Regions from separate parts of the Kitasatospora sp. NPDC023176 genome, predicted to be linked through region 4. Evidence: riboswitches for the same ligand, from Rfam matches in the RefSeq annotation. Region 4 holds a riboswitch; each other region holds the start of a gene.
What was found. Region 4 has a riboswitch for cobalamin ahead of nicT (Nickel transporter NicT). Riboswitches for the same ligand answer to the same signal wherever they lie in the genome.
Positions count from the first base shown of each region.

Region 1 (7,602 bases), on a different contig from region 4:
TCCCGCTCAACTCCCGTACGTACAGCTCCGGGAAGCCGCCGCCGATGACCAGCCCGGCGGTTCCCTCCGGCAGTGCCGAGGCGTGCAGCGGGTCGAACGGGACGACCTCCGCGCCTGCCGCGCCGAGCAGTTCGGCGTTCTCGGCGTACGAGAAGGAGAACGCGGCGCCACCGGCCACCGCGATCCGGGGCCGCCCGGCGACCGGCGCCACCTCCGTCGAGGGGTCCCACGGCTCGGCGTCCAACCCGGGTGCCGTGCGGGCGAGTTCCAGCAGGGCGTCCAGATCGACCGAAGCCGCGACGAGGGAGCCCATGTCCGCGACGGCCTTCAGCGCCTCCGCCGAGCGCTCCACCGCCGGGATCAGCCCGAGGTGCCGGGAGGGTGTGGCCACCGCCGCCGAGCGGCGCAGCGCGCCCAGGACGGGCACGCCGGAGCCCTCCTCCAGGGCCTCGCGCAGGAGTTGCTCGTGCCGGTCGGAGGCGACCCGGTTGAGGATCACCCCGGCGAGCCGCACCTGCGGGTCCCAGGAGGCGAAGCCGTGCACCAGCGCGGCCACCGAGCGGGACTGCGAACTGCCGTCCACCACCAGCACCACCGGTGCCCGCAGCAGCTTGGCGACGTGTGCGGTGGACGCCAACTCCCCACGCCCGGAGGCCCCGTCGAACAGGCCCATGACGCCCTCGACCACCGCGACGTCCGCCCCCGCCGCGCCGTGCAGGAACAGCGGCGCGATCCGCTCCGGCCCGCACATGAAGGCGTCCAGGTTGCGGCCCGGGCGCCCGGCGGCGAGTGCGTGGTAGCCCGGGTCGATGTAGTCGGGGCCGACCTTGTGCGGCGACACCACCAGCCCGCGCGCGGTGAGCGCCGCGATCAGGCCGGTGGCGACGGTGGTCTTGCCGGCGCCCGAGGAGGGCGCGGCGACGACGATGCGGGGGACGTCGCTCCCCGGGCTGCTGCTCACGAGGTCACCACTCGATGCCGCGCTGGCCCTTGCGGCCGGCGTCCATGGGGTGCTTGACCTTGGTCATCTCGGTGACCAGGTCGGCGACTTCGGTCAGCGCCTCGGGCGCGTACCGGCCCGTGATGACGACGTGCTGGCTGCCCGGACGGTCCTTGAGCACGGCCACCACCTCCTCCGGGTCGATCCACCCCCAGTGCATCGGGTAGGTGAACTCGTCCAGCACGTAGAAGCGGTAGGTCTCGGCCGCGAGGTCGCGCTTGACCTGCTCCCAGCCCTCCTTGGCCGCCTCCTCGCTGGTCATCTCCTGCTCGGCGGAGCGCTGGATCCAGGACCAGCCGGAGCCCATCTTGTGCCAGTCGACGGTGCCGCCCTCGCCGGAGGCGCCGAGCACGCGCAGCGCGTTCTCCTCGCCGACCTTCCACTTGGCGGACTTCACGAACTGGAACACCCCGACCGACCAGCCCTGGTTCCAGGCCCGCAGCGCCATGCCGAAGGCGGCCGTGGACTTGCCCTTCCCGGGGCCGGTGTGCACGGCGGTGATCGGCTGGGTACGGCGCTGGCGGGTGGTCAGGCCGTCGTCGGGAACGCTCTCGGGGACACCCTTGGGCATGTCGGCTCAGGCCGCCTTTCGCATCGAAGTGGTCGTACTCGCCGCGCGGTTCGCGCGGACCAGCGAGGCCACACCCTCCGCGCGCAGCTCGTCCAGGCTGACGGCGCTGGCGCCGAGCAGCCCGGCGAGGGTGCGGGCCAGGCCCAGCCGGACCGGCCCGGACTCGCAGTCCAGCACCACGCTCGCGGTGCCCTGGGCGGCGAACAGCGTGGCCGCGCGCTGGGAGCGGGCGAGCGCGTCGCGGCCGCCGGTGGCCCGGCCGTCGGTCACCACGACCAGCAGCGGGCGCCGGTTCGGGTCGCGCAGCCGCTCCACCCGCAGCACCTCGTGGGCGCGCAGCAGGCCGGCGGCCAGCGGGGTGCGGCCGCCGGTGGGCAGGGTCTCCAGCCGGGCGGCGCCGACCTCCACCGAGGAGGTGGGCGGCAGCGCCAGTTCGGCGTCCGCGCCACGGAAGGTGATCATGCCGATCTTGTCCCGGCGCTGGTAGGCGTCCATCAGCAGCGACAGCACCGCGCCCTTGACGGCGGTCATCCGCTGCCGGGCGGCCATCGAGCCGGAGGCGTCCACCACGAACAGCACCAGGTTGGACTCCCGTCCCTGGCGCACCTGTTCGCGGAAGTCGTCCTTGCGCAGCACCAGTGCCCGGCCGGCCCGCCCGCGCGCCGCCTGGTGCGGGGCGGCGGCCTGGAGGGTCGCGGTCAGGTGCAGCCGGCTCAGCGCGCCCTGCGGGCGGCGGGCCCGGACGGTGTGCCCGCCGGTGGTCTCGGCGGGGGAGCGGCGGCCCTGGGCGCCGTGGCCGGTGCCCTGCACGGTGAACAGCCGGGTCCGGTACGGGTCCCCGGCCGCGACCGGCGCCGACTCCCGTGCGGGGGAGGGGTGTTGGGCCGGTACGGGCTGCGGTGCGGGGGCCTCGGTGTCCGTGCTGGAGGCTTCGGGGGCGGGGGCCTCCGGGATGCCGCCGTCGGCGGGCTCGGGCGCACCGCCACCGTCCGGACCACCGCCGCCGTCACCGTCGTCCTCCGGGCCGTCGTCGCCCGGACCGCCGTCGCCCGGACCGTCGCCCTCCGGCTCCGGGTCCTCCGGCTGGGCGTGCTCCTCCAGCGTCCGGTCCAGCTGCTCCTCGTCCAGCCCCGGGGCGTCGAAGGGGTTGCGCCGCCGCCGGTGCGGCAGGGCCAGCTGGGCGGCCTTGCGGACGTCCTCCTCCAGCACCTCCGTGCGCCCCGCCCAGGCGGCCAGCGCGACCGCGGTGCGGGCCATCACGATGTCCGCGCGCAGCCCGTCCACCTCGAACGCGGCGCACACGGCGGTAATCTGACGCAGCGCCACTTCGGTCAGTTCCACCTCGGGTAGCAACTCCCGCGCGGTGGTGATGTGTTCGGCGAGCGCCCGTTCCTCCTCGGCGAACCGGGCGGCGAACGAGGCCGGGTCCGCGTCGTAGGCGAGCCGGCGCCGGACCACCTCGGCCCGCTCGGCCGGGTCCCGGGTGGCGGCGATCTCGACGGTCAGGCCGAAGCGGTCGAGCAGCTGCGGCCGCAGTTCGCCCTCCTCCGGGTTCATCGTGCCGACCAGCAGGAACCGCGCCGCGTGCCGCACCGACACGCCCTCGCGCTCGACGTACGAGCGGCCCATCGCGGCGGCGTCCAGCAGCAGGTCCACCACGTGGTCCTGGAGCAGGTTCACCTCGTCGATGTACAGCACGCCGCGGTGCGCCTTGGCGAGCAGCCCCGGCTCGTACGCCTTGACGCCCTCGGCCAGCGCGCGTTCCAGGTCGAGCGAGCCGACGATCCGGTCCTCGGCCACGCCGACGGGCAACTCGACCAGCTGGGAGGGCCGTTCGTGACGGCAGAAGGAGGCGTGCGGACCGTCCGGGCACTGCGGGTCCGGCGCGGCCGGGTCGCAGGCGAAGCGGCAGTCGTCCACGACGGCGATGGCGGGCAGCAGCCCGGCCAGCGCGCGCACCATGGTCGACTTCGCGGTGCCCTTCTCACCGCGCACCAGCACGCCGCCCACGGCCGGGGAGACCGCGTTCAGCAGCAGCCCGAGCCGCAGGTCGGCCATGCCGACGATCGCGGTGAACGGATAGCGGACGTCACTCATGCGTCACTCCCAGGTGCCCCGGGCGGGAGGAACGGCAGCGTTCCGGCCGCCGGCACCCCGCCCTCGATCAGCTTCCACAGCGCGTCGGTGTCCGCGTGTTCCTCGATCAGGTCGCCCAGCCGGTCCAGCCGGGCCTCGCGCGCCGCGGCGAACGAGGTGTCCGGCGCCGGCACGAACGCCCGGCCGGCCGACTCGGCGACCTCGCGCAGGAGTTCGCGACGGAAGCCGTCGTTCTCCAGCACGCCGTGCCAGGTGGTGCCCCAGACCGAGCCGATCCGGCAGCCGTCCAGGCTCTGCCCGTGGTCATCGGAGATGAACGCGGTACCGCCGTCGACCGTCACCACCCCGTGGTGGATCTCGTAGCCCTCCACCCGCTGCCCGTACGCCTCGCCCACCGGCCGCGCCAGCACCTTCTCGACGCCGAAGCGCACCCGGGTCGGCAGCAGCCCGAGGCCGTCGACGACGCCCGCCCCGGACTCCACCTCGTCCTCGATCGAGCGCGCCAGCATCTGGTAGCCGCCGCAGACCCCGAGGATCGGCAGCCCGGCCGCCGCCCGCGCCCTCAGCACCGGCGCCAGGCCGCGCTCGCGCAGCCAGGCGAGGTCCGCGACGGTGGCCCGGGTGCCGGGCAGCACCACCAGGTCGGCGTCGGCCAGCTCCTCCGGCCGGGTCGCCCAGCGCACCAGCACACCGGGCTCCTGGGCCAGCGCGTCCAGGTCGGTGAAGTTGGACAGCCGGGGGAAGCGCACCACGGCCACCCGCAGCACGTCCGCCCCCAGCGGCCCGGGCCCGTCCGCCCGGTCCACCACGGTGGACAGGTCCAGCGAGTCCTCGGCGTCCAGCCACAGGCCCGGCAGCATCGGCAGGGTGCCCAGCACCGGACGGCCGGTCAGCTCGTGCAGCATCTCCAGCCCGGGCGCCAGCAGCCGGGCGTCGCCGCGGAACTTGTTGACGAACCAGCCCGCCACATGACGCTGGTCCTCCGCCGACAGCAGCGCCAGCGTGCCGTACATCGCCGCGAAGACCCCGCCGCGGTCGATGTCCCCGACCACCACCACGGGCAGCGCGGCGGCCGTGGCCAGGCCCATGTTGGCGATGTCCCGGTCGCGCAGGTTGATCTCGGCGGGCGAACCGGCGCCCTCGCACACCACCACGTCATAGCGGCCGCGCAGGTCCGCCAGGCACTCCAGGGCGCGCTCCAGCAGGACGGGCTTGCGCTCCCGGTAGTCCAGCGCGCCCACCTCGGCGACCGGCCGGCCGAGCAGCACCACCTGGCTGCGGCCGTCCGCGCCGGGCTTCAGCAGCACCGGGTTCATCGCCGCCTCCGGCGCCACCCGGGCGGCCTGCGCCTGCATCGCCTGGGCGCGGCCGATCTCGGCGCCGTCCGCGGTGACGAAGGAGTTCAGCGACATGTTCTGCGCCTTGAACGGGGCCACCCGCACGCCCTGGCGGACCAGCCAACGGCAGATCCCGGCCGTCACCACGCTCTTGCCCGCGTCCGAGGTCGTCCCCGCGACCAGCAGTGCGTTGCTCATGCCCCCGCCTCGCCGTGCTCGGCAGGTGCTCCGCACCACGCGCACCTCTCGACGGTTCGCTCGCTGCGCTCGCTCACTTGCCCCTCCTCCTCCGGAACGCCCGGATCACCAGATGCCCCGCGACGGACGTACCCAGCGCCAGCGCGCCCACCCGCCGGGACAGCGTGCAGGCCCGCTCGATGTCGTCCACCGTCACCGGCCGCAACTCCGCGCCCAGCACCGGCCGGTGCTCCACCCGCTCCCCGTACTGCAGGGTCCCGCCGAGGCGCACGCCCACCGCCCCCGCGAAGGCCGACTCGGCCTGGCCCGCGTTGGGGCTCGGGTGCGCGGAGCCGTCCCGGCGCCAGACCCGCCAGGCGGTCCGGGGTTCGGGCGCGGCGGCCACCGTGAGCAGCGCCGTCAGCCGGGCGCCGGGCCAGCCCGCCAGGTCGTCCAGCCGGGCCGAGGCCCAGCCGAACCGGGTGTAGCGGGGCGAGCGATGGCCGACCATGGCGTCCAGGGTGTTCACCGCGCGGAAGGCCAGCAGGCCCGGTGTGCCCGCCAGGGCGCCCCAGGCCAGCGCGTTCACCACGGCGTCGGCGGTGTTCTCGGCCACCGACTCGACCACCGCCCGGGCGATCTGCTGCTCGTCCAGCGCGCTCGGATCCCGCCCGCACAGGTGCGGCAGCCGCTCCCGGGCGGCCGTCAGGTCGCCCGCGGCGAGCGAGCGTCCGATGGTGCGCGCCTCCCGCGTCAGCGAGGTGCCGCCGAGCACCGTCCAGGTCGCCGCGGCCGCCAGCGCGGCCCGGCCCAGCGGACGCCGCCCGACCGTACGGTCCAGGGCGAGCGCGCCGACCGCGACCGTGCCCACGCACAGCGCGGTGTACCCGGCCCCGGCGGCCCGGTGGTCGCGCCACAGGCGCCGCTCCAGCCGGGTCGCGGCGCTGCCGAACAGCGCGACGGGGTGGCCGCGGCGCGGGTCGGCGAAACGGGCGTCGGCGGCATAGCCCGCGACGGCGCCCAGCGCGAAGGCGGCGGCGCGGGTCAGCCCGCGCACGGCGGCGGGCAGCTCAGGGTCCGGCGGGGCGGGGCAGCCTGCATCGCGTGGGTGTCCTCACTCAGGGTCCGCGCCCTGGATCGACGTACCGGGGGCGAGAGTCTCCTGGCTTCCGGGTCGGACGCACCCCCGGGCCTTCCAGCGGCTTCTGACGGCCCACCGTGGCGTGTTCGAGCGTGCTCCCCGGTGACAGTGGCGGGACCGCGCCGGACTCGCACCGGCTTCCTCTCCATGCCTCCGTTTGGCCCCAGGATCCCATCACGCGCCCGAACCGGGAGTCAACCGAGGTCACGGAGGGGTTGGTCACACGGCGGGCCGCCGTCCGGCCTGTGCGATCGCCCAGCGCTGGGGAGGGCCGACCGGCCCCGCTTCGTGCGTTCGGCGGCTGGGGCAGCGCCGAGGACCGCACCTACGTTCGGTGCCATGCGCCGCAGAGAGTCACCCGCCGCCGCCCCCGCCCCGGTGCCGTTCTCGCCGGGGGCCGCCCGCGCCCACCGGGCCGGCCTCGGGCTGACCCCCGAGCAGGTCGCCGAGGGCATGGCCGCGCACGGCGTACGGCTGCTCCCCGGGCACGTCCTCGCCTGGGAGAGCGGCGCGCTGCGGCCCGGCGAGGCCGAGTTCATCGCACTGGCCCGCGCCCTCTGGTGCCCGGCCGACCAGTTGATGGACGGCCGGCCGGTGAGCCTGCGCGACCACCGGCTCGCCCGGGAACTCGGCCCGGATGCCGTCGCCGAACGGGTCGGCATGCCGCTGCCCGCCTACCGGCAGGCCGAACTGACCGGCCACTGGGACGGCGACCCGGACCAGACCCACGCCCTCGCCCAGGTGCTCGCCCTGCGGCTGACCGAACTGGTCGAGGCCACCGGCCGCCGCGAAGCGCTCGACCGGCTGCTCCGCCAGTGCGTGGCCGGCCGCTGGCAGCCCCACCTGCGCCCGCTCGCCCGACTCGTCCCCGTCCCCGAACCCGACCTCGCCGCCGTCCTCCCCCTCCTCCAGCAGGAACACCACGTCCCCACCCACTGGGGCGCCACCACCCAGCCCCGCACCCCCACCCCACCCCTCACCCCCCGCTTCTGGCACCTCCTCAGCACCCGCCACCCCGCCATCCCCGTCTGACCCGGCTACCCCCCACCCACCTCAGCGGGCGCGCCGGACGAAAGCCCGCGCGCCCGCAACAAACCCCACCCCTCACCCACCCCCGCCACCCCCACCCATCCCCCCAAGCCGCACCCACCCACCCCCAGCACCCCTCACCCACCCCCTCACCCGACCAGGCGAGAGGGACGCGCTGCGGGAGGGGCGGTGCAGGGGGTGGCTGCGGAGAGGGGCGTGACGGGTGATTTTCAGACTGCCAACGGCGCCC
Region 1 covers NZ_JBVHIP010000053.1:34,874-42,475, forward strand. Annotated here, with positions in the region: gene ACZ3YL_RS39345 (cobyrinate a,c-diamide synthase) at 1-961, opposite strand, end outside; gene cobO (cob(I)yrinic acid a,c-diamide adenosyltransferase) at 966-1,571, opposite strand; gene ACZ3YL_RS39355 (putative cobaltochelatase) at 1,578-3,668, opposite strand; gene ACZ3YL_RS39360 (cobyric acid synthase) at 3,665-5,203, opposite strand; gene ACZ3YL_RS39365 (cobalamin biosynthesis protein) at 5,277-6,239, opposite strand; cobalamin riboswitch at 6,339-6,466, opposite strand; gene ACZ3YL_RS39370 (transcriptional regulator) at 6,663-7,355, shown strand.
Region 1: linked by a shared signal. The riboswitch ahead of ACZ3YL_RS39365 (cobalamin biosynthesis protein) and the one ahead of nicT (Nickel transporter NicT) in region 4 are both predicted to bind cobalamin.

Region 2 (7,602 bases), on a different contig from region 4:
CGCGGGGGCTGTCGCTGTCATGGCGGGACTCGTTCCTCGTCTGGTCTCGGTCCGGCCCCGGGCGGGGCACGGGTGGTCGGTGGGCGGTCAGGCCTGCGGCGGCCGGTTCGCCGGCGGGGCGTCGGCGGGCGGCGGCACGACCGGGCCGGGGGCCACCGGGCCCGTGGTCGGCTGGCCCGCGGGCGGCTGACCGGGTGCCGGCTGGCCGGCGGCGGGCCACTGCTGCTGGGCCACGGTCGGCTGGTACGCCGGAGCCGCCTGGGGCGGCGGCTGCTGGGCGTACCCACCCGGCGGCGGCACCTGCTGCGGCAGGGGCTGGGCCGGCGGCCATGCGCCGGGCTGGGGCTGCTGAGGCTGGGGCTGCTGGGGCTGAGGCTGCTGGGCCTGGGGCTGCTGGGGTGCGGTCGGCTGCTGGTACCACGCCGGCTGGGCAGGCTGCTGCTGCTGCGGCCATCCGGGCTGCGGCGGGCCGTACGGCGCGGGCTGCGGTGCGGACGGGGCGGTCTGCATGACCGGCCAGGGCACCCCGGCCGACGCGGCCTCCGGCCGCTCCCGCCACGAGGAGCGGGCGAGCAGCACGATCAGCGCCGCGGTGACGACCACGCCGAGCGCGAAGGTCGCGAGCTTCAGCTCGCCCTCGGTCGTCCCGGTGAACCACTCCCGCTGCGGCCTGTCCAGCAGCGCACCGGTCAGGCTGCGCACCCGGTTGTAGCCCTCGACCAGGGCCACGCCCGCCGCGACGCCGAGCGCCCAGTTGCGCCCGCGCAGCAGCAGGAGGCCCGAGAGCAGGTACAGCAGGCCGTAGTTGAGGCTTCCGGTCTCGGCGTCCACCGAGGTCCCGCCGTAGTAGAAGATGCCCTTGAGGTAGGTCGCGAAGCCGACCTGCCCGAAGCAGTTGTAGGCCGCCCAGCCGAGCAGCACCACGCCCCAGCCGATCGCCAGGCCACCGGCCCCACGCATCGGACGCGTCTGTGTCATCCCCGCACCCCCACCCCTTCGGCCTTCTCCGACCGTCCGTCCGCCCGCCCTCGGTTTCGCCGCCACAGGATGCCACACGGCGCAACGGACCCGGAATCCAGCCCGTTCAACGGATCCCGCCGACGGATCCCGGCGGCTCAGCGGACGTGCAGCCCGCTCCAGTCGATGCTTCCGCCGGACTGGCCGGAGCCGCCGGTGATCGCCAGCGGGCTGTGGTAGGTGGCGTTGACGTCCGCGCTGGAGTTGCCCGGCTGGTCCGGGGCCAGGTTGTCGGCGGTGAGCGCCTGTCCCCAGACCGTCCAGATCGTCCAGGGGGTACGCCGCAGGGTGTCCGGCTGGCGGGAGTTGACGGGCACGGCGAAGGACTCGGCGAGCATCCGCGGCTTGCCGTAGGCGGCGAGCCCGTCGTAGTAGCGCTTGGTCCACACCTCGCCGGTGCCGATCGGGTGCGCCGGGCTGCCGCTGTAGTCGTCCACCCCGACCACGTCGACGTACTGGCTGCCGGGGTAGTAGTCCCACGGGTCCGTCCCCGGGGCGCCGTCCCAGGACACCGGCGTCCAGGCGAACAGCAGGTTGTGCAGGCCCCTGGTCTCCACCAGGTACTTGTAGGTGATCCGCCACAGCGCCTGGTAGTCGGCCGGCTTCTGGCCCGCCCACCAGAACCGGCTGGAGCAGTCCTTGACGTTCATCTCGTGGTACGGACGCAGCAGCACCGGCACGTCCTGGGCGGCCAGGTACTCCAGGTGGTCGGCCAGGTAGGACAGGTCGGTGATCAGCGCGCGGTACTCCGGGGTGTCGCCCGCGGCGTCCACGACCCGGCCGAACCAGCCCGGGTCGGTGGCCGCCGGGGATTTCGAACAGAGCACCCGGTCGAAGGACTTGACGTCGGATCCGGGGTAGGGCTCGTGGAAGGACATGCCGACGATCCCGGCCGGGGCGCCGCCGTTGTCCGGCAGTTCGGTGGTGCTGCCGTCGCAGTTGTGCTGGACGCCGGCGCTGTCGTAGGAGCCGTCGTCGGCGCGCGGGTGGCCGGACCAGACGGCGGCCATCAGGTCGACGGCGTCGTCGGTGTACTGCCAGCCGGCCCGGCAGGTGGGCCAGCGGCCGGCCGAGTAGGAGCGCGGGTTGCCGACGCCCCAGGCGTTCTGGCCGTAGCCGGGGCCGAGGTCGGTCTCCATGAAGCCGGGCAGCCGGCCGGTGATGTCGGCGGCCTTCTTGTAGTAGTAGCCGACCTGCTTGGTGCCCCGGTAGTCGCCGTAGCCGGGGTTGTCGCGCTCGTTGTGCGCCTCGACGTGCTGGCCGATCACCGTGCCGCCGCTGTGCCCGGTGCGGGCCTGGGCCTCCAGGTCCGCGAGGAACTGCTGGACGGCGCGGGCGTTCGGCGAGGCCTGCGGGTCCCGGGCCAGCAGGTCCCGGCCCACGTCCGGCGGCAGGGTCCGACCGGGGGCGCCGACCGACACCGGTACCCGGACGGGCTGTCCGACCACGCTCCGGTCGTCGCGGTCCAGCAGCACGAGGCTGCCCGCGACGACCACGGTGCCGGCCGCGGCCAGGACGGCCGACTTGCCGCGCAGGGCTCTGGGCAGGGCCACGACCGCTCCTCCGGTTGCTCGCCGGTACCGACCCCCACGGACGCAACCGGAACACGCGTACGACTCACTCCGACGAGAGCCTGCCACACTCCCCCGGCCCCGGCGAACGGCTCCGCCGCCGGGGTGTCACGACAGGTCAGCCGGTCGGGGTGGCCGCCGACGTGCCCTGCGAACCGGGCGTGGCGGTGCCCGCCGCCTTGGCCCGCTGGAGCAGCTGGCCCTTCACGTGTTCGGCGAACCCGGAGGATGCCGCGGTCGCGGTGGCGTCGGAGGTGTTGCCGCCCTTCGCCGCGCCGTCGACGGTGAAGTAGGCGTACCGGCCCAGGCTGGCGTGGGTGCCGGTGCAACCGGGGTTGGCGCAGAACGCCGGCGCGCCCGCCGCGGGGAGGCCCTTGAGCTGACCGGCGAAGTTCTTCATCGCGGTCTCGGCCTGGATCTTGTGGTCGAAGACGGCCACGCCGACGGTCACCGCGCTGTCGCCGGAGACGTACGTCGCCCGGAGCACCTTCTGGCAGCCCTGGTCGCCGAGGATCTTGCCGAGCCCGCCGGTGGTGGAGTTGCCGTCCCAGCAGGGCTGGTCCAGCGAGACCACGGTCCGGTTCCAGGTCGCGCCGTTGACCGTCACCTGCAGGGCGGAGAACAGCGCCCCCGCGTCCTGCGGCGCCGGGTCGGTGGCGGCCTCCCAGATCGGCTTCGACGGGTCGTCCGGCTGACCGCCCGGGGTCCCGCTCGCGCTCGACGGGCCGGGGGTCGGCTTGGTCGAGGCGGTGGAGACCGCGCCGCCGCCGACCTTCTTCGGGTCGTCCTTCTTGCCGAGGAGCAGCACGCCGCCCGCGACCGCGCCGCCCACCAGGACGACGGCGGCCACGATGCCGATGACCTTCACCCGGCGCTTGCGCTTGCCGGCGGCCTCGTTGCGGTTCGCCAGCGCCTCCCAGTCCGGCTCGACGCGCTGCGGCGGGCCGGGCTGCGGCGGAACCAGCTGCGGCGGGCCGGGCTGCGGCGGAACCGGCTGCTGGGGAGGCTGCTGCTGCCACTGCGGCTGCGGGGCCGGCGGCTGAACCGGCTGAACCGGCTGGGCAATCGGCTGAACCGGCTGGGCAATCGGCGGGGCCGGCTGGGGCACCGGCGGGACGGGCTGCGAGAACGGCTGCCCGGGCGGCGCCACCGGCCCGTAGGAAGCCGGCGGCGGGCCGAAGCCGCCGCTCGGCGGCGGCACCGGGCCCGGTACCGCCGGCTGCTGATTCTGTGCGCCCCCCGGCCCGGCGGGAGGCGTCCCCTGCGGCCCGTGCCCAGGTACGCCAGTTCCGTCGCTCATGCGCCCAGATCGTAGGGCATCCCCCTGAGCACCCCTAGGCCCGGTGACCGTTCCGTGGCGAAACCAGGACGCGCGGCGCGCGGATCCGGGGGCATCCGACGCGCGGATCCGGGGCGTCCGGGGCGCCGCCGCATCGCCCCCCGGGCGCCGCTCCGGCCCTCGGACGACCACGAACCGTCACCCGCCCGGGCACCGCCGGTCATCACGCCAACACGCCACGCCGCACTACATGTGGTGTCGCATCGAGGAGACACCACTACATGTATGCTCGCTTCTGCTGTCGATGCAGGGGAACCCGGTGGGAGTCCGGGACTGCCCCGCAGCGGTATGCGGACGGCTGGAGCAGCCGTACCGCGAGTCCGAGTACCTGCCGAACAGCGTGCCCACGGCCCTCCCGCAGAGGCCGCACAAGCACCAGCACCACACCTCCGGGCCTCGCGGGCGGGCCGGGGAGACACCTCGCGCGACGCTTTCCGCGTTCGCGCCGTGCTCCCCTGCCCAGATCGGTCCGGTACCCCCCCGATCACGCCGCCGATCGCCGCCAGGAGAGAGCGCCTTGACCACCGCTGCCTCAGTCACCCTGCCCGCTCAGGGCACCGGTACCGCCTTCACCGACCCGACGGTCTCCGACCCCGGGGGCGCGCTGCTGAGGGTGCTCACCGACCGCAGCACCGACCTCCCCGAGGTCGACCCCGGCCATGTCGCCGCCGCCGCGCTGCGCGGCCGCCACGCCGGCTCGGACTTCGCCGAGCTGCGCGGGCTGGCCGTGGACGCCGCCGCGTCGATGATCGCCGAGGACCCCCAGTACTCGAAGCTGGCGGCCCGTCTGCTTGCTCTGGAGATCGTCGACGAGGCGAACAGTCAGGGCTCGGTCTCCTTCTCCGCCTCGATCGCCGTCGGCCACGCCGAGGGCCTGATCGGCGACACCACCGCCGCCTTCGTCGCCAAGCACGCCCCCGCCCTGGACGCGCTGATCGACACCGCGGGCGACGACCGCTTCGAGTACTTCGGCCTGCGCACCGTCCAGTCCCGCTACCTGCTGCGCCACCCGATCACCCGCAAGGTCATCGAGACCCCGCAGCACTTCCTGCTCCGCGTCGCCTGCGGCCTGGCGGTCGGCGACTCCGAGCAGTCCGTGCGCGAGGTCGCCGAGCTGTACGGCCTGATGAGCCGCCTGGAGTACCTGACCTCCTCGCCGACGCTCTTCAACTCCGGCACCCGGCACCCGCAGATGTCCAGCTGCTACCTGCTGGACTCGCCGCTGGACAACCTGGACTCGATCTACAACCGCTACGCGCAGATCGCCCGCCTCTCCAAGCACGCCGGCGGCATCGGCCTGTCCTACTCGCGCATCCGCTCGCGCGGCAGCCTGATCCGCGGCACCAACGGCAAGTCCAACGGCATCGTGCCGTTCCTGCGCACCCTCGACTCCTCGGTCGCCGCCGTCAACCAGGGCGGCCGCCGCAAGGGCGCGGCCTGCGTCTACCTGGAGACCTGGCACGCCGACATCGAGGAGTTCCTGGAGCTCCGCGACAACACCGGTGAGGAGGCGCGGCGTACCCACAACCTCAACCTGGCGCACTGGATCCCGGACGAGTTCATGCGCCGGGTGAACGCCAACGCCGACTGGTCGCTGTTCTCCCCCGCCGACGTCCCCGAGCTGGTCGACCTCTGGGGCGCCGACTTCGACGAGGCCTACCGCAAGGCCGAGCTGGCCGGCAAGGCCGTCCGCACCATCCCGGCGCAGACCCTCTACGCCCGCATGATGCGCACCCTGGCGCAGACCGGCAACGGCTGGATGACCTTCAAGGACGCCTCCAACCGCGCCGCCAACCAGACCGCGCTGCCGGGCCGCACGGTGCACTCCTCCAACCTGTGCACCGAGATCCTGGAGGTCACGGACGACTCCGAGACCGCCGTCTGCAACCTCGGCTCCGTCAACCTCGGCGCCCACGTGGCCCCCGGCGCCTCCGCCGACGACCTGCTGGGCGCCATGGACTGGGAGCGCCTCGACGCCACCGTGCGCACGGCCGTCACCTTCCTCGACCGCGTGGTGGACATCAACTTCTACCCGACCACCGAGGCCGGGACGTCCAACTCCCGCTGGCGCCCGGTCGGCCTCGGCGTGATGGGCCTCCAGGACGTCTTCTTCAAGCTGCGGATCGACTTCGACTCCGCCGTCGCGAAGCAGCTGTCCACGATGATCTCCGAGCGCATCATGCTCACCGCCTACGAGCGCTCCGCCGACCTCGCCGAGCAGCTGGGCCGCCACGAGGCCTACGGCGAGACCCGCGCCGCCCGCGGCGAACTGCACATCGACCACTTCCCGACGGCCGCCCCCCAGTGGGCCGACCGCTGGACGGCGCTGCGCGCCCGCATCGCCGAGACCGGCCTGCGCAACTCGCTGCTGCTCGCGATCGCCCCGACCGCGACCATCGCCTCCATCGCCGGCGTGTACGAGTGCATCGAGCCGCAGGTGTCCAACCTGTTCAAGCGCGAGACCCTGTCCGGCGAGTTCCTCCAGGTCAACCCGTACCTGGTGCGCGAGCTCAAGGAGCTCGGCGTCTGGGACCAGCAGACCCGCGATTCGCTGCGCGACGCCAACGGCTCGGTGCAGGAGCTGGGTTGGCTGCCCGCCGAGGTCCGGTCGCTCTACCGCACCGCGTGGGAGCTGCCGCAGCGCGCGCTGATCGACCTGGCCGCGGCCCGCATGCCGTACCTGGACCAGAGCCAGTCGCTGAACCTCTTCATGGCGGCGCCGACCATCGGCAAGCTCAGCTCGATGTACGCCTACGCGTGGAAGGTCGGTCTCAAGACCACCTACTACCTGCGCTCGCGCCCGGCGACCCGCATCGCCCAGGCCGCCTCCGGCACCGCCCGTGCCGCCGCGCCCGTGCCGACCGACACGATTCCCGTCGGCACCCCCACCCTCACCCCGGAGCAGGAAGCCGCACTGGCCTGCTCCCTGGAGAACCCCGAGTCCTGCGAGGCCTGCCAGTAATGACTGCCGACGACCGCAAGATGCTGCTCGACCCCGGCTTCGAGCTGACCCTGCGCCCGATGCGCTACCCGTCGTTCTACGACCGGTACCGCGACGCGATCAAGAACACCTGGACCGTCGAGGAGGTGGACCTGCACTCCGACGTCGCCGACCTGGCGAAGCTCAGCGAGGGCGAGCGCCACCTGATCGGCCGCCTGGTCGCCTTCTTCGCGACCGGTGACTCGATCGTCGCCAACAACGTCGTGCTGAGCCTCTACAAGCACATCAACTCGCCCGAGGCGCGGCTGTACCTCTCGCGGCAGCTGTTCGAAGAGGCCGTGCACGTCCAGTTCTACCTGACGCTGCTGGACACCTACCTTCCGGACCCGGAGGACCGCAACGCGGCCTTCGCCGCGGTGGAGAACATCCCCTCCATCCACCAGAAGGCCCAGTTCTGCTTCAAGTACATGAACGCCGTCGACCACATCGACTCGCTGCAGACCAAGGAGGACCGCCGCGCGTTCCTCCTGAACCTGATCTGCTTCGCGGCGTGCGTGGAGGGTCTGTTCTTCTACGGCGCGTTCGCGTACGTGTACTGGTTCCGCTCGCGCGGCCTGCTGCACGGCCTGGCCACCGGCACCAACTGGGTGTTCCGCGACGAGTCCATGCACATGGACTTCGCGATGTCGGTCGTCGACACGGTTCGCGAGGAGGAGCCCGACCTCTTCGACGAC
Region 2 covers NZ_JBVHIP010000012.1:23,009-30,610, reverse strand. Annotated here, with positions in the region: gene ACZ3YL_RS18595 (glycosyltransferase family 2 protein) at 1-21, opposite strand, end outside; gene ACZ3YL_RS18590 (hypothetical protein) at 88-978, opposite strand; gene ACZ3YL_RS18585 (glycoside hydrolase family 26 protein) at 1,116-2,570, opposite strand; gene ACZ3YL_RS18580 (hypothetical protein) at 2,707-3,789, opposite strand; cobalamin riboswitch at 4,137-4,277, shown strand; gene ACZ3YL_RS18575 (ribonucleoside-diphosphate reductase subunit alpha) at 4,469-6,889, shown strand; gene ACZ3YL_RS18570 (ribonucleotide-diphosphate reductase subunit beta) at 6,889-7,602, shown strand, end outside.
Region 2: linked by a shared signal. The riboswitch ahead of ACZ3YL_RS18575 (ribonucleoside-diphosphate reductase subunit alpha) and the one ahead of nicT (Nickel transporter NicT) in region 4 are both predicted to bind cobalamin.

Region 3 (7,602 bases), on a different contig from region 4:
TGCAGGCTGATCGTGACGGTGTTGTCCTCGGCGACCGAGGAGTCCACCTCGCCGGCCAGCGCGGAGAGCACCGTCCAGGCGAAGGTGTCCCGCTCGGGCGCCTTGCCGTCCGTGGTGGGAGCGGCGACGGTCACCTTCAACGAGTCGCCGACCAGGCGGAATTCGCAGGACAACACGGAGCCGGGCACCGCCTGCTGGAGCAGGATGGCGCAGGCCTCGTCGACCGCGATCCGCAGGTCCTCGATCTCGTCGAGGGTGAAGTCCAACCGGGCCGCGAGCCCGGCCGTCGCTGTTCGCAGCACGGAGAGGTATGCCCCTGCCGCGGGCAGCCGGACCTCGACAAAGTCCTGAACGCCGAGATCGCTGTCGATCTGGGACACCCTTGCCTCCTGGGTGACGCGCTGTACTTGCTTGGTACCCCCGAGGGGGCGTCCTCCGCACCCGGTGCGGGAGTTACTCATGGTAAGGCATTGCGACGCAGGGTGGCAGGGTCTTTACCCCTACTCCGTGCGTCCGTTCAACGGGCACCGGCGGCCTTGAGTGCCGCGTCGGTGAGCCGGTAGACCGTCCAGCCGTTTATCGGCACCGCGCCGAGCGACTTGTAGAAGTCGATCGAGGGCTGGTTCCAGTCGAGCACCGACCACTCCACCCGCGCGTAGCCGCGTTCCACGGCGATCCGGGCCAGCTCCAGCAGGAGCGCCTTGCCGTGGCCGCCGCCGCGGGCCGAGGGGCGGACGTACAGGTCCTCCAGGTAGATCCCGTGGGTGCCGCGCCAGGTCGAGAAGTTGAGGAACCAGAGCGCGAAGCCGACCGGCTCGCCGGTGGCCCCGTCCTCCGCGATCAGGCCGAACAGCGCCGGGTCGGCGCCGAACAGCGCCTCGCGCAGCTGATCCTCGGTGGCCACCGCCTCCTGCGGGGCCTTCTCGTAGGCCGCCAGTTCGCGGATCATGGCCAGGATGACGGGAACGTCGGTGACGACGGCGGTGCGGATCATGCCGTGAGCCTACTGCTCCGGCCCCGTCTCGTCCCAGGCCTGGACGGAGGTCTGGTCGACGATCCGGCCGTCCCGCAGGCCGGCCATCGACGCCATCAGCACCCGCACGCCGTCGGGGTAGCGGCAGGACTCCAGGAACGCGACCTGGTCGCCCTGGATCACCACCTGTTCCAGCTTGTGGGTCATCTCGCGGCCGTAGACGTCGCTGAGCATGGCGCCGATCTCGTCCCGCCCGTGCATCACCAGGGGGTGGCTGGGCTGGGTCTTGCGGTCGACCACGCGCAGCTCGGCGTCCTCGGCGTAGAGCGCCAGCAGGGTCTCGGCGTCACGGCGTTCGATGCCCTCGCGCAGGGCGCGGGCGTCGAAGGCGGTGGGGGCCGCCATGGTGGTCATGGTCCTCGCTCCTTCGGTCGGCTCCGTCGGTTCGCACCTTCGAGCCTACGCCCGGCGGGCCCGACCGGAACGGGGCGCGATCCCGGCCGGTCAGCGGGCCGGGACGGTGCGCAGGAAGTCGGCCAGGGTGCTGACCGCGGCCGGGTTGCGCGGGCTCTCGACCAGGTCGACGTAGTCCATGACGACGATCCGGTCGTTCTTGACCGCGGAGACCTCGGCCAGCGGCGGGAAGGACTTGAGGAACTTCCGCTTCTCCTCGGCCCCCGGCGTCGCGTAGTCGTTGATCACGATCACCTCGGGGTCGCGCCGCACCACGCTCTCCCAGCCGGCGGTGACCCAGGTGTCCGCCAGGTCGCCCATGATGTTGGTCCCGCCGGCCTTGTCGATGATCTCGTTCGCGGCGGCGAACCTCCCGGCGGTGTACGGCTTGTCCTGCCCGCTGTCGTACAGGAAGACGGACGGGCGGCGCTCGGGCCGGGGGACGGCGGCGATCGTCGCCCTGGACTCGGCGATCAGCTTGTCGGCGCGGTCCTTGACGTCGAAGATCGCGCCGAGGTTGGCCAGGTCGGTGTAGAGCGCCTCCAGCGGGTCCATCACCCCGCGTTCGGAGCCCTTGCCGCTGCGGCAGGACTCGCTGAGCACGTACGAGTCGACGCCGAGCGCCTTGAACGCCTCGGGGGTGACGCCGCTGCCCTCGACGAAGCCGTAGTGCCAGCCGGCGAACACCAGGTCGGCCCTGGCGTCCAGGGCGATCTCCTTGGTGAGCACCTTCTTGGAGAGCCAGGTGGTCTGCTGGTAGCCGTCCTTCCAGGGCACCTTGTCGACCCGGCCCTTGTCGTCGGGCATCACGTAGCCGGCCATCCGGTCGGCGAGGCCGAGGGAGAGCATCAGCTCGGTGATGTTGACGTCGTTGGTCACCACCCGGGCGGGCTTCCGCGCGAAGGTGAGCCGCTCGCCGCAGTTCTCCACGGTCACCGGGTAGTGGGCGGAGGCGGCGGCGCCGCCGGCCTCGCCCGGGGCGATCTCGGCGCCGCAGGCGGTCAGTCCGAGGGTGAGCAGGGCGGTGGCGGCAACGGCCTTGGTACGCACGCTTGTTCCTTCCGGGGTGGTGAGCGGGGTGGTGGACGGGGTGCGGGCGGGGGTGCGGGCGGGCTCAGGCGAGGCGGTCGAACAGCAGCTGGAGGGCGCCGGTGTCCGGGTGCCGGACGGGGGTGGCCCGGACGCCGAACACCTCGGCCAGCAGGTCCGGCCGGAGCACCTCCTCGGGCGTGCCGGCGGCGACGATCCGGCCGGCCGTCAGCACGTACAGCCGGTCGCAGTGGCCGGCCGCCAGGTTGAGGTCGTGCAGCGCGGTGAGCACCGTCGGCCCGGCCGCGCGGGCGAGGGCCAGCACCTCCAACTGGTGGGCGATGTCCAGGTGGTTGGTGGGTTCGTCCAGCACCAGCAGGCGCGGTTCCTGGACGAGCGCGCGGGCGATCAGCACCCGCTGCTTCTCGCCGCCGGACAGGCTCGGGAAGCCGCGCTCGGCGAGGTGCCCGGCCCCGACCCCGCGCAGCGCGGCCGCGCAGCTCTCCCGGTCCGCGTCGCTCGGGCCGCCGAGGCCGCGCCGGTGCGGCAGCCGGCCCATGGCGACCACCTCGGCCACCGTGAAGTCGAACTCGGCGGGGTGCTCCTGGGTCAGCGCGGCCACCCGGCGGGCCGCCTGGCGCGCGGTGAGCACGTGCAGGTCGTCGCCGTCCAGCCGGACCGTCCCGCCGGCCGGCCGCAGCACCCGGTAGACGCAGCGCAGCAGGGTCGACTTGCCGCTGCCGTTCGGGCCGATCAGTCCGATCACCTGCCCGGCGGCGGCCGCCAGGCTCACCTCTTGGACGAGCCGGGCGCCGGCCAGCTCCACCGAGACGCCGTCGACGCGCAGTTCCTCGGCCGGGCTCGTGCCCTTCGCCGGGCTCATCGCCCACCCCCGAAGGCCTGGCCGCGCCGGCGCATCATCAACAGGAAGGCGGGCACCCCGAGCACCGCGGTGAACACCCCGACCGGCAGTTCGGCGGGCGCCAGCAGGGTGCGCGAGGCGATGTCCACCCAGACCAGCAGCAGCGCCCCGGCGAGCGGCGCGATCACCAGCACCCGGCGGTGCCCGGCGCCGACCAGCATCCGGGCCAGGTGCGGCATCAGCAGTCCGACGAAGCCGATCGCCCCGCTGACCGCGACCACGGTGCCGGTGACGGCGGCGGTCACCACGAACAGCTCCCGGCGCAGCCGGTCCGGGTCCACGCCGAGCGAGGCGGAGGTCTCGTCGCCCATCGCGAGCGCGTCCAACCGCCCGGCGGCGCAGGCCAGATAGGCCAGTCCGGCGAGGACGGTGCAGGCGGCGATCGGCACCGAGCCCCAGGTGGCGCCGCCGAGGCTGCCGAGCAGCCACATCATGGCGTCCCGGGCGGCCTCGGCGTGGTCGGCGGAGAAGACCATCAGGGTGGTGACGGCGGAGAAGCCGTAGGAGAGCGCGGTGCCGGTGAGCACCAGCCGCAGCGGGGTGAGCCCGTACGCGGTGCGGGCGGCGAGGTAGACCAGCACCATGGCGACCAGCGCGGAGCCGAACGCGGAGACGGAGATCGCCCACACCCCGAGCGAGGCGAAGGCGCCGAGCAGCAGGACGGCGTTGGCGCCGACGGCGGCGCCGGAGGAGATGCCGAGCACGAAGGGGTCGGCGAGGGCGTTGCGCACCAGGGCCTGGACGGCGACGCCGGTGGCGGCCAGTCCGCCGCCGACCACGGCGGCCAGCAGGGTGCGCGGCAGCCGGATCTCCCAGACGATCGCGTACGCCGCGGCCTCGTCGGCGTCCAGCCGACCGCCCGTCAGTCCGGCGCCCAACAGCCTCAGGACGTGAGGGAGTTCGATGCCGGAGGCGCCGAAGGCGGCCCCGCAGACCAGGGATGCCAGCAGGGCGACGCCGAGGCCGGCGGCGAGCGGGAGGGTCGGTGTTCGGCGAACGGGGTCACTCACGTGCGGTCGCGCCTTGCCTCGGGCCGCAGGGTGTGCCGGGGCGGGCGCCGGCCGGGGGCGTGCCCGGGCGCCATCCCCTCGCAGTCCGCGGCGAGTCGTCGGGAGTCCAGCGGCCGAGGGCGATCGGGCTGGCGCGGTCCTACGGACCGTGCTCACCGTTGCGGGTCAGCGCCGGATTCACACCGGACTTCCCCCTCGGACGCCCTGGCAGCATAACAGCCACTCAGGCTAGGCAACCCTTACCAGGGGTGGGCCGGACGTGAACGCACGACCGCCCCCGTCCGAACGGTGCGGACGGGGGCGGCCGGGTGGCGACGCGTCAGGCTCAGGCCTGCTTGGTCTCCCAGAAGATCTTGTCGACCTCGGCGATCAGGTCCAGCAGGGCCTGGCCGGTGGCCGGGTCGGTGGACGCCTTGGCGGCCGAGGCGGCCTTCAGGGTGTCGTTGATCAGCTGGTGCAGCTGCGGGTACTTCTCGAAGTGCGGGGCCTTGAAGTAGTCGCTCCACAGCACCGAGATGTGGTGCTTGACGGCCTCGGCGCGCTGCTCCTTGATGATGATGGCGCGGGCGCGGAAGTGCGCGTCCTCGTTGGCCTGGTACTTCTCCTGGGTGGCCTTGACCGACTCGGCCTCCAGCTTGGCCTGCGCGGGGTCGTACACGCCGCAGGGCAGGTCGCAGTGGGCGTGAGCGGTGGCGCGCGGTGCAAACAGACGAGAGAACATGGGAGTCCTTCCTTAGATCGTCTTCCCGCGCCCGAGATTACCCTTCCGCCCTCGGGGTTTCGCGGCCGGGCGGCGGGCCTAGGGCAAAAGGCGGACCCTGAACCGGGGTAATCCGGACATCGAACGGATGACGGTCCGTACGGCAGACTGGGGCGGTCGGTCCGGGAGGAGGAGCCATGGCGCGGAGCACGGAACCGCAGGGCGGCGCGGGCGGTGGCGCGGTGCCGTTCGGGCTGGTCGACGTGTCGGGCCCGTCGATGGTCCCGACCCTGCGCGAGGGCGACCAGCTGCTGGTCCGCTACGGTGCGCCGATCCGCCCCGGCGCGGTGGTGCTGTTCCGCCACCCCTTCCAGCAGGACCTGCTGGTGGTGAAGCGGGCCGCCGAGCGCCGGCCGAAGGGCTGGTGGCTGCTGTCCGACAACCGCCCGGTCGACAGCGACAGCCGCAGCTACGGCCCCGTCCCGGACGACCTGGTACTCGGCCGGGTGCTGCTGCGGCTGCGCCCGAGCCCGGCCTGGCTGGCGCCGGGCCGCGGGCTGGAGCGGCTGCTGCTCGGCCCCCGGCTGGCCCGGGTGCCGGGCCTGGCCCGCCGCCTCGGGGTGTTCGTCGACGAGGCCTAGCTCCCCGAGTGCAGTGCCGCCTCGGCCTCCTGGCGCTTGCGGGCCCGGTACGCGGCGACGTTGGCGCGGGTCGCGCAGCGGTCGGAGCAGTAGCGGCGGGAGCGGTTGGTCGAGGTGTCCAGGTAGGCGTTGCGGCAGGGCGCGGCCTGGCAGATGCCGAGCCGGTCGGCGCCCAGCTCGGTGAGGTGGACGGCCAGGCCCATGCAGGCGACGGCGCTGAAGTGGGCGGTGGCGGTCGGTGAGTTGTCGGCCAGGTGCAGGTGCCAGCGCGGCCGGCCGGCGTCGTCCAGGTAGTCGTGCCCGGAGACCAGCGGGCTGACGGGGTACTCCATCAGCAGGCTGTTCAGCAGGTCGACGCCCCGGATCTCGTCGCCCTCGGCGGCGGCCTCGAACACCCCGCGCAGCCTGGTCCGCACCGCCCGCAGCCGGGGCACGTCGGACTCGTCGGCCAGCGCGGCGGCGCGGGAGGAGTCGGAGAACAGGGCGCGCACCGCGTCCACCGAGGTCAGTGCGTCGGTGCCGCGCTCGGGTTCCTCGGTGTTCACCAGCCGAACGGCGAGGTCGGCGTACGAGGCGAGCTCCACGGCGGTCCTTCCAGTGCTTCGGTAACGGGCTGATTGCTTCCAGCCTATTACCCGGCTGGGGAAAACGTCGGCGCCCGGCAGGAAACCGCCTGCCGGGCGCCGACGGTACGGCTCAGAGGACCTTGGAGAGGAAGGCCCTGGTGCGCTCGTGCTGGGGGTTGGTGAGCACCTCGCGGGGGTTGCCGGACTCGACCACCACACCGCCGTCCATGAACACCAGGGCGTCGCCGACCTCGCGGGCGAAGCCCATCTCGTGGGTGACGACCACCATCGTCATGCCCTCCTCGGCCAGGCCGCGCATGACGTCCAGGACGTCGCCGACCAGCTCCGGGTCGAGCGCCGAGGTGGGCTCGTCGAAGAGCATCAGCTTGGGCTTCATGGCCAGCGCGCGGGCGATCGCCACGCGCTGCTGCTGGCCGCCGGAGAGCTGCGAGGGGTAGTTCTTCGCCTTGTCGGCGAGGCCGACCCGCTCCAGCAGGGCCATTCCGCGCTCCCGGGCCGCGGCCCTGGTCTCGCCCTTGACCTGGACCGGCGCCTCGATGACGTTCTCTATGGCGGTCATGTGCGGGAACAGGTTGAAGCGCTGGAACACCATGCCGATGTCGCGCCGCTTCAGGGCGACCTCGCGGTCCCTGAGCTCGTGGAGCTTGTCGCCCTTCTGCCGGTAGCCGACCAGTTCGCCGTCCACCCAGAGGCGGCCGCCGTTGATCTTCTCCAGGTGGTTGATGCACCGCAGGAAGGTCGACTTGCCCGAGCCGGACGGGCCGATGAGGCAGAACACCTCGCCCTGTCGGACCTCCAGGTCGATGCCCTTGAGCACCTCGACCAGGCCGTAGGACTTGTGCACGTTCTCGGCGCGGACCATCGGCTCGGTGGAGGCGACGGAGCCGGCGGGGGTCTTGCTCAGATCGGTCATACGTGACCACCTCCCTCGAGCCCCGGGACGACGTCGGCGCTCGTCTTCGGGGTGGGCTTCCCGGCGAACAGTCCCCGCAGTCGCTGCAGCGGGGTGGGCGGGAGGGTGCGGTTGGAGCCCCGGGCGTAGTGGCGCTCGATGTAGTACTGACCGATGGTCAGCACGGAGGTGAAGAACAGGTACCAGATGCTGACCACGATCAGCAGCGGGATGTTCTGGTAGTTCCGGGAGTAGATGACCTGCCCGGCCCGGAAGATCTCCTCCAGGGAGATCACCGAGACCAGCGAGGTGGTCTTCAGCATCGAGATGGTCTCGTTGCCGGTCGGCGGGATGATCACCCGCATGGCCTGCGGCAGGACGATCCGCCGCATGGT
Region 3 covers NZ_JBVHIP010000012.1:55,855-63,456, forward strand. Annotated here, with positions in the region: gene ACZ3YL_RS18695 (ATP-binding protein) at 1-380, opposite strand, end outside; gene ACZ3YL_RS18700 (GNAT family N-acetyltransferase) at 518-994, opposite strand; gene ACZ3YL_RS18705 (nuclear transport factor 2 family protein) at 1,004-1,387, opposite strand; gene ACZ3YL_RS18710 (ABC transporter substrate-binding protein) at 1,478-2,476, opposite strand; gene ACZ3YL_RS18715 (ABC transporter ATP-binding protein) at 2,541-3,338, opposite strand; gene ACZ3YL_RS18720 (FecCD family ABC transporter permease) at 3,335-4,387, opposite strand; cobalamin riboswitch at 4,485-4,623, opposite strand; gene sodN (superoxide dismutase, Ni) at 4,713-5,108, opposite strand; gene sodX (nickel-type superoxide dismutase maturation protease) at 5,285-5,728, shown strand; gene ACZ3YL_RS18735 (CGNR zinc finger domain-containing protein) at 5,725-6,312, opposite strand; gene ACZ3YL_RS18740 (amino acid ABC transporter ATP-binding protein) at 6,425-7,228, opposite strand; gene ACZ3YL_RS18745 (amino acid ABC transporter permease) at 7,225-7,602, opposite strand, start outside.
Region 3: linked by a shared signal. The riboswitch ahead of ACZ3YL_RS18720 (FecCD family ABC transporter permease) and the one ahead of nicT (Nickel transporter NicT) in region 4 are both predicted to bind cobalamin.

Region 4 (7,602 bases):
TGCCGATCATCGACAACTCGTACCTGGACGTGGCCGGCACGGCCGCCGAGTTGGACCGCGTCATCATGGCCCGGCTGATGGGCATGCCGGTCCGCTGAACCGGGGTGTCGTCGGCGGCTGCGATGATGGAGCCGTCCCGCCGAAACCACCCGGGGAGCTGAACCCGTGCCGGAAGGCCACATCATCCACCGCCTCGCCGGTCAGAACCGTACGGCCTTCGGCGACCGCCCGGTGCGGGTCTCCAGCCCGCAGGGCCGCTTCGCCGACGAGGCCAAGGCCATCGACGGGCAGCTGCTCACCGGCGCGGAGGCCACCGGCAAGCACCTCTTCCTCGGCTTCGAGGAGGGCGCCTGGGTGCACGTCCACCTCGGCCTCTACGGCGGCTTCACCTTCGGCACCGGCCCCGCGCCCGAGCCCGTCGGCCTGGTCCGGCTGCGGCTGGCCAACGACGACGGCTACGCCGACCTGCGCGGTCCCACCACCTGTGCGCTGGTCACCGACGCCGAGAAGGCCGCCGTCGCCGCCCGGCTCGGCCCTGACCCGCTGCGCGCCGACGCCGACCCGGAGGCCGCCTGGCGCCGGATATCGGGCAGCCGCACGACCGTCGCCGCGCTGCTGATGGACCAGAAGGTGCTGGCCGGGGTCGGCAACGTGTACCGCGCCGAGGTGCTGTTCCGCCACCACATCGACCCGCACCGGGCCGGCCGCGACCTCACCCGCCGCGAGTGGGACGCGATCTGGGCCGACCTGGTCGCCCTGATGCACGAAGGCGTCGCGGCCGGCCGGATCGACACCGTCCGCCCCGAGCACACCCCGGAGGCGATGGGCCGCCCGCCCCGGGTGGACGACCACGGCGGCGAGGTGTACGTCTACCGCCGTGCCGCGATGCCCTGCCTGGTCTGCGGCACGGAGGTGCGGACGGAGGCGCACGCGGCCCGCAACCTGTTCTGGTGCCCGACCTGCCAGGCGGCCTGAGCGGTTGATCCGCCCACCGGGCGGGTGCCCAGCCCGTAGGCTGGGGCCCGACCGGCCGGAGGGAGCAGGCGGATGGATCCGCGCGAGGTGGCGAACACCGTGTCAGGCGCCACGGTGGGCGGCCACGTGGTCCAGGCGGGCAGCATCGGCTCGTTGCACCTCCACCAGCCGGCGTCCGTGCCCAGGCCCCGTCAGGTCCGGCCGCCGCACGGCCCCTTCGTCAACCGCGAGCCGGAACTCGCCGCGCTGACCGAGGCGTTGGGCCGGGTCGAGGCCGGCGGGCTCGGGATCGTGGTGTTCACCGGACTCGGCGGGGTCGGGAAGACCGAGCTGATCGCCAAGTTCACCGAGGAGCACCGGACGAGCTTCCCGGACGGGGACCTCTACGCGGACCTGCTGGCCTACCGGCACCAGAGCGGGGTGGACCTGCCGGACCTGCTGGCCGGCTTCCTGCGCGCGCTCGGCTCCGAACCCCCGGCAGCGGAGGCCGAGCGGTTCACCGAGTTCCGTACGGTCACCGCCGAACGCCGCTGCCTGTTCTTCCTGGACAACGTCGAGCACGCCGCCGAAGTCCGGGCGCTGCTCCCGTCCAGCGGGCTGGTGGTGGTCGCGAGCCGGCGCCGGCTGCCCGCGTTGCGGATGGACGGCGCCGAGGTGCGGCAGCTCGGGCCGCTGAGCGCGGCCGCCGGCGCCGAGCTGGTGCGCGGGTGGCTGGGCGTCGGGCGGGGCACCGAGGCGGAGTTGGCGGAGCTGGTCGAGGAGTGTGGCGGGCTGCCGCTCACGCTGAACGCGGTCGGGAGCCAGCTGCTGGACCGGGAGCACCTGCCGGTCGGCCGGGTGGTGGCCGAACTGCGCGACCGGGAGGGCAGGTTGGCCGTGCTGGAGGACGAGGAGAATGGCCTCGGCCCGACCTACGACGCGGTGTACGAGCGGCTGTCGCCGCAGGGCCGGGCGCTCTACCGGCTGATCGGTGTGCACCCGGGCCCCTTCGTGTCGGCCGAACTGGCCCGCGCGGCGGGCGTCGAGCAGGCCGCGCGGGCGCTGACCGAACTGCGTGCCGTGCACCTGGTGGACGAGGTGCTCGACGCCGACGCCGAGGACCGCTTCCGGGCCCATGACGTGGTGCGGCTGCACGCCTACGGCCGGACCCGCGAACTCCCCGGCCGGGTCGACCTGCTGGCCCGGGTGGTGGCCTACTACCGGGGCCGCTGCTCGCTGGCGGACCGGGCGATGGGGGCGCGGCTTCGGCTGCAGGAGCCCGGAGGTGAGGGACTGCCCGGCTTCGGCTCCGGGGCGGCGGCCCTGGAGTGGCTGCACGCCGAACGGGCCAATCTGCGCGCGGTGGTGGAGGCGGCGGCCGAGCAGCGGTGGCACGGCGAGGTGTGGCGGCTCTGCGAATCGCTGTGGCCGCTCTACCACAGCCGCAAGCTCTACCAGGACTGGATCGCCACCCATCGGCTGGGCGTCGAGTCGGCCCACTGGGACAACCAGCCGGGCGCGGTGGTCCGGATGCGCAACCAGCTCGCCCGCGCCCACTACGAGCGCAAGGAGTACGGGCAGGCCGCCGAGCAGTTGGCGCTCGCCGCGGAGCAGCTGCCGCTGGTGGCCGAGCGCCGGGTGGTGGGCGTGCTGTACGAGACGGACGGCCTGCTGTGCCTGGCCGACGGCCGTCCGGGCGAGGCGGTGGAACGGTTCACGCTGGCCCTGGCGGAGAACCGGGGCGATGCCCACGGCGAGATCGTGCAGAGCTACAACCTGGCGCAGGCGCTGATCGCCGACGGGCGGCCGGACGAGGCGCTGGCCGTGCTGACGGAGGCTGCCGCCCGGGCTTCGGACACCGACGACCACGACATGCTGATGAAGCTGCCGCTGGTGCGCGCCCGGGCCCACCGGGCGCTCGGGCAGCTCGACCTGGCCGTCGACGCCGCGGGCGAGTGCGTCCGCCGGGCCGGTGAGCGGAAGGCGTACCCGAAGGAGGCCCAGGCCCACACCCTGCTGGTCGCCCTCGCGGAGGAACTGGACGATCCGGAGCTGGCCGAGCGCAGCCGGGCGCGGCTGCGGGAGCTGGCTTCCTAGGGCGCGCCCCAGCGCCGCGCGCCCGGCGGGGATCGTCGGAGATGTCCTAGGGACCGGTGGTGAAGGCGACCCGGGTGCGGTGCTCGCCGGTGTGGACGGTGAGTCCGTGCTCGGGCAGGCCGGCCGGGTCGCCGCCGTCGGCGAGCCAGCAGGCGACGGCGGAGCCGAGCAGCAGCGGGTCGAGGACGGGGTCGGGGTCGGCGAAGGCCGGTTCGGCGCGGGCCTCCAGCAGTAGGCCGGTGCGCAGCCGGAGCACGTGGCGGGCCGGGCCGAGGGCGGCCACGGCGACGGCGAGGCCGGGCAGTTCGGCGAAGGTGTCGGCGAGCCAGTGGGCGGCCGGGCGTTCGGCGTACGGCTCGGTGCGGGCGAGGACCTCGGCGGTGTGGCGCAGGGCGTCGCCGGGGTGGTCGTCGGTGAAGGCGTGGAAGCCGCGCGGGGTGTGGTCGACGGGGTCGATCGGGTAGCGCCGCAGGCTGACCTCCGTCCCCTCGCTCTTGCCCTCGACGTCGTACGCGGTGGGCCCTTGGGTGCTCCCGGGGCGGGGCACGGGGTGGGGATAGGGGCGCAGGACCGGTGCGGCCGCGGGTTCGTCCACGCCGTCGAGGAAGGAGTAGAGCAGCGGGCGCAGCACCCGGGCGGATTCGCCGCGGTGGGCCAGCGAGCGGTCGGTGAGGTCGCTCAGGTCGGCCGGGTCCCGGGCGAGGGCGCGTTCGAGCTGGGCGGCGAGGTCCCCGTCGGGGTCGAGGACGGGGGCGCTCTGGCCGAAGGCGTAGCCGGGGGAGTGCGGGTCGAGTTCGGCGGCGCCGGTGGCGACGATCATCGTTCGGCGTTCCAGGGCGGCGCCGTAGACGGAGACCGAGCCGTGGTCGCCGATCATGAAGTCGGCGGCGACGAGCGCGGCCTGCCAGCCCTGGTGGGGCGGGATGAGCCGCAGGCCCATCCGGCAGGCGTCGTCGAGCAGGGCCTCGGGGTCGTGTCGGCTCCAGATGTTGGGGTGGAGCACGACGGCCACCGTGTACTCGTCGGCGGGCAGTTGGCGGACCAGCCGTTGGGGGAGGTCGGGGTGGCGGCCGAATAACGAGTGCTCGCTCCAGGTGGAGTCGACGACGACGAGCCGGCGGCCGCGTACGGCGCCGAGTGCGGCGCGGTAGCCGTCACGGGAGCGTTCGCTGCGCAGGATCCGGTCGAAGCACGGGTCGCCGACGACCCGGGCGACGTCCAGGGCCTCGGGGCAGGAGGTCCGCAGCCGGTCCAGCTGTTCGGGGTGGGAGAGGCCGAGGACGTCCACGAACACCCGGCCGTGGTGGGTGAGTTCGTTGCGGGAGAGGCCGGCGGCGCTCACCTGGTCGCCGGTGGACTCGGTGACCAGCCGGTTGTAGCCGGCACCGTGCGGGAGGACGACCAGGCGGGCGTCCAGGCGGTGCATGGAGGAGTGGACGGCGCAGGCGACGGCCAGGTCGAAGCGGCGTCGGACGGCGTCCTCCCAGTCCAGCACGGTGTAGCCGGGCAGGCCGTGGAGGTACTCGTCCAGGGCGCGGTCGGCGAACACGGAGCCGGGGTTGACGGTGAAGTACCGCTCGATGCCGTCCGGGTTCAGCAGGGCGAGGACGTCCAGGACCCGGGTCGCGGAGGTGAGGGTGCGGGCGACCGCCAGCACGCGGGCCTTGACCGGGCGGGTGTTCCAGCGGTCGGCGGGCCAGACGTGGGGGTGGGACGGCACATCGTGATCGTACTCATCCGGCCGCGCCTAGGCGTCCGTTCGCGGGAGACGGGCAGTTCCGAGTGTCGGTCAGCCCGCCGCCGCGGTGGGCTCCTCGTGCTCGCCGGCGGCGCACTCGTCGAGGAGGGGGCGCAGGGCGTCGTCCACGAGCCGGTAGCGCACCACGCGTCCGTCCTTGTCGCCGGTGACCACGCCGGCGGTGCGGAGCAGCCGCAGGGCCTGGGAGACGGCCGGGTCGCGCATGCCGGTGGCGACCGCCAGGTCGCTGACGGCGAGCGGGCCGGCCCGGTGGAGGGCGAGCAGCAGGGCGAGCCGTCCGGGGTCGGAGAGCAGCGAGAACCGCTCGGCCCAGGACCGGACGTGGGCGGTGTCCCCGATGGCGGCGATGGCCTCGCAGACCCGGTGTCCGTCGATGGTGCGGTGGCCCGCGCGGTCGGCCGGTACGAGATGCATGCGGACATTCTGGCAGCTCACGACCTGTGATCCTGGACACCTGCACAGGTGCGCAGCCTTGCGGGGGTGCGGTCCCGCCCCTACGGTGTTCCCCGCCGTGGTGCTCGGGAAGACCGGTGACGGACCCTCAACAGGTCCCATTCCGGAGCGGCCCTCGCCACTGTGATCGGGGGACAGTCGTCCGAACCCACGTGCCACTGGGCGCCTCGTGCGCCTGGGAAGGCGGGTCCGGAAGCCCCGTAAGCCAGGAGACCGGCCACGGCATCTCACGAAGTCATTCCACGAGGTGCTGGAGCGTGATCCGAAGATGACCCTGCCCGAAACCGCCACGCCTGCCGAGGCGGCCCCCTCCGTCCTGCCCACCTTCCGGTGGAAGCGCGAGGACACTTTCCGTACCGCCGGGCTGATGGGGGTGATCCTCGCCATGCACGTGGTGGCCTTCGGGACGCTCGTCTTCCTGGTCGCGCCCCACGGCTACACGGTCGGCACCCAGGTGTTCGGGGTCGGCCTGGGCATCACCGCGTACACCTTGGGCATGCGGCACGCCTTCGACGCGGACCACATCGCGGTGATCGACAACACCACCCGCAAGCTGATGGCGGACGGCAAGCGTCCGGTCTCGGTGGGCTTCTGGTTCGCCCTCGGGCACTCCTCGATGGTGGTCCTGATGGCCGCCCTGGTGGCGGGCGGCGCTCAGCTGGCGAACACCCTGATGGACGACGACTCGGCCACCCACAAGTGGCTCGGGCTGGTCGGCACCACGGCCTCCGGCGCCTTCCTCTACCTGATCGGGGCGCTCAACCTGGCGGCGCTGCTCGGCATCCTCAAGGTGTTCCGCTCGATGCGGGCCGGAAGGTACGACGAGGCGGAGCTGGAGGAGCACCTCAACTCGCGCGGCTTCATGGCCCGGATCCTGAACCGGGCGACCCGCTCGATCACCCGGCCCGGGCAGATGTTCCCGGTCGGCATGGTGCTGGGCCTGGGCTTCGACACCGCGACCGAGGTCACCCTGATGGTGATGGCCGGTTCGGGCGCGGCGGCGGGGCTGCCCTGGTACGCGATCGTCTGCCTGCCGCTGCTGTTCGCGGCCGGGATGAGCCTGTTCGACACCCTGGACGGGACGTTCATGAACTTCGCGTACCAGTGGGCCTTCTCCAACCCGGTGCGCAAGGTGTACTACAACCTGACCATCACCGGGCTGTCGATCGCGGTGGCCTTCATCATCGGCACCATCGAGCTGGTCGGCGTGCTGCACGAGAAGCTCGACCTGACCGACCCGGTGACCGGGTTCATCGCGGACATCTCGCTGGACAACGTCGGCTACGCGATCGCGGGGTTGTTCGTGGTGGTGTGGGCGATCGCCATCGCCTACTGGAAGCTGACCGGCGTCGAGAAGCGCTGGACGCCCGCGAAGCGGCCGTAGCGGGAGGCCGCCCGGTGGTCACGCCGCCGCGAGCAGCAGCGTGCCCGCGACGGCGAGCCCGGCGCCGACCACCTGGACCGGGCGCAGCCGCTCCTTCAGCACGCCGCGCGCCAGCAGGGCGGTGACCACCGGGTAGAGCGAGGCGAGCACGGCGGCCGTCGCGGGCGAGTCACCGTGCGAGGCCATCGCGTAGGCGGCGTTGCCCGCGACGTCGGCCAGCCCGACGCAGGTGAGCAGGGGCAGGCGGGAGCGCAGCTCCGGCAGCAGCCCGGCGGTGTCGGTGCCGCGCAGCCCGATCAGCAGCGCGGCACCGCCGACGAGGATGTTGACGAGCCGCTGGACGAACAGCGCGAGCAGCAGTCCGCCGCCGGCCGAGGCCTGCGAGAGCAGTGACATGGTGGCCCCGAAGCCGAAGGCGGCGGCCAGGGTGAGCAGCAGAGCGGTGCGGGCCGCGGCCGGGCCGCCGCGCTCGGGGCCGCCGGCCAGCACCACGCCGGCCACCGCCACCGCGATCCCGGCCAGCTGGCCGGGGCCGGGCCGCTCGCCGTCCGCGAGCCCGACGCCGATCGGCACCACGACGCCGACGGTGGCGAGCGGGGACACCACTCCCATCGGGCCGAGTGCGAGCGCCCGGTAGAAGGCGAGCATCGCGAACGGGCCGATCACCCCAGCGGCGACGGCGTACCAGAGCGCCGGGGAGGCGTGGGCCGGGCCGCCGGTGGCCAGGAGCGCGAGGAGCAGGACGGCGGTGGCCGTGGCCTGGGAGACGACCACGACGGCGAGCGCGGGCAGCCGGCGGGTGAGGACGCCGCCGCCGAAGTCGCCCAGGCCGGTGAGCAGGCTGGCGGCGAGGGCGAGCAGGGCGGTCACCGGAGCGACCCGGGGTTCGAGGACAGCACAATGCACTCCGAAGTACAGTCGGATGGACTCGTTGCTGGAACGGCAGCGTAGTGCA
Region 4 covers NZ_JBVHIP010000003.1:194,566-202,167, reverse strand. Annotated here, with positions in the region: gene ACZ3YL_RS06895 (AAA family ATPase) at 1-98, shown strand, start outside; gene ACZ3YL_RS06890 (Fpg/Nei family DNA glycosylase) at 166-975, shown strand; gene ACZ3YL_RS06885 (AAA family ATPase) at 1,048-3,051, shown strand; gene ACZ3YL_RS06880 (hypothetical protein) at 3,098-4,771, opposite strand; gene ACZ3YL_RS06875 (ArsR/SmtB family transcription factor) at 4,841-5,224, opposite strand; cobalamin riboswitch at 5,306-5,499, shown strand; gene nicT (Nickel transporter NicT) at 5,532-6,647, shown strand; gene ACZ3YL_RS06865 (EamA family transporter) at 6,666-7,517, opposite strand.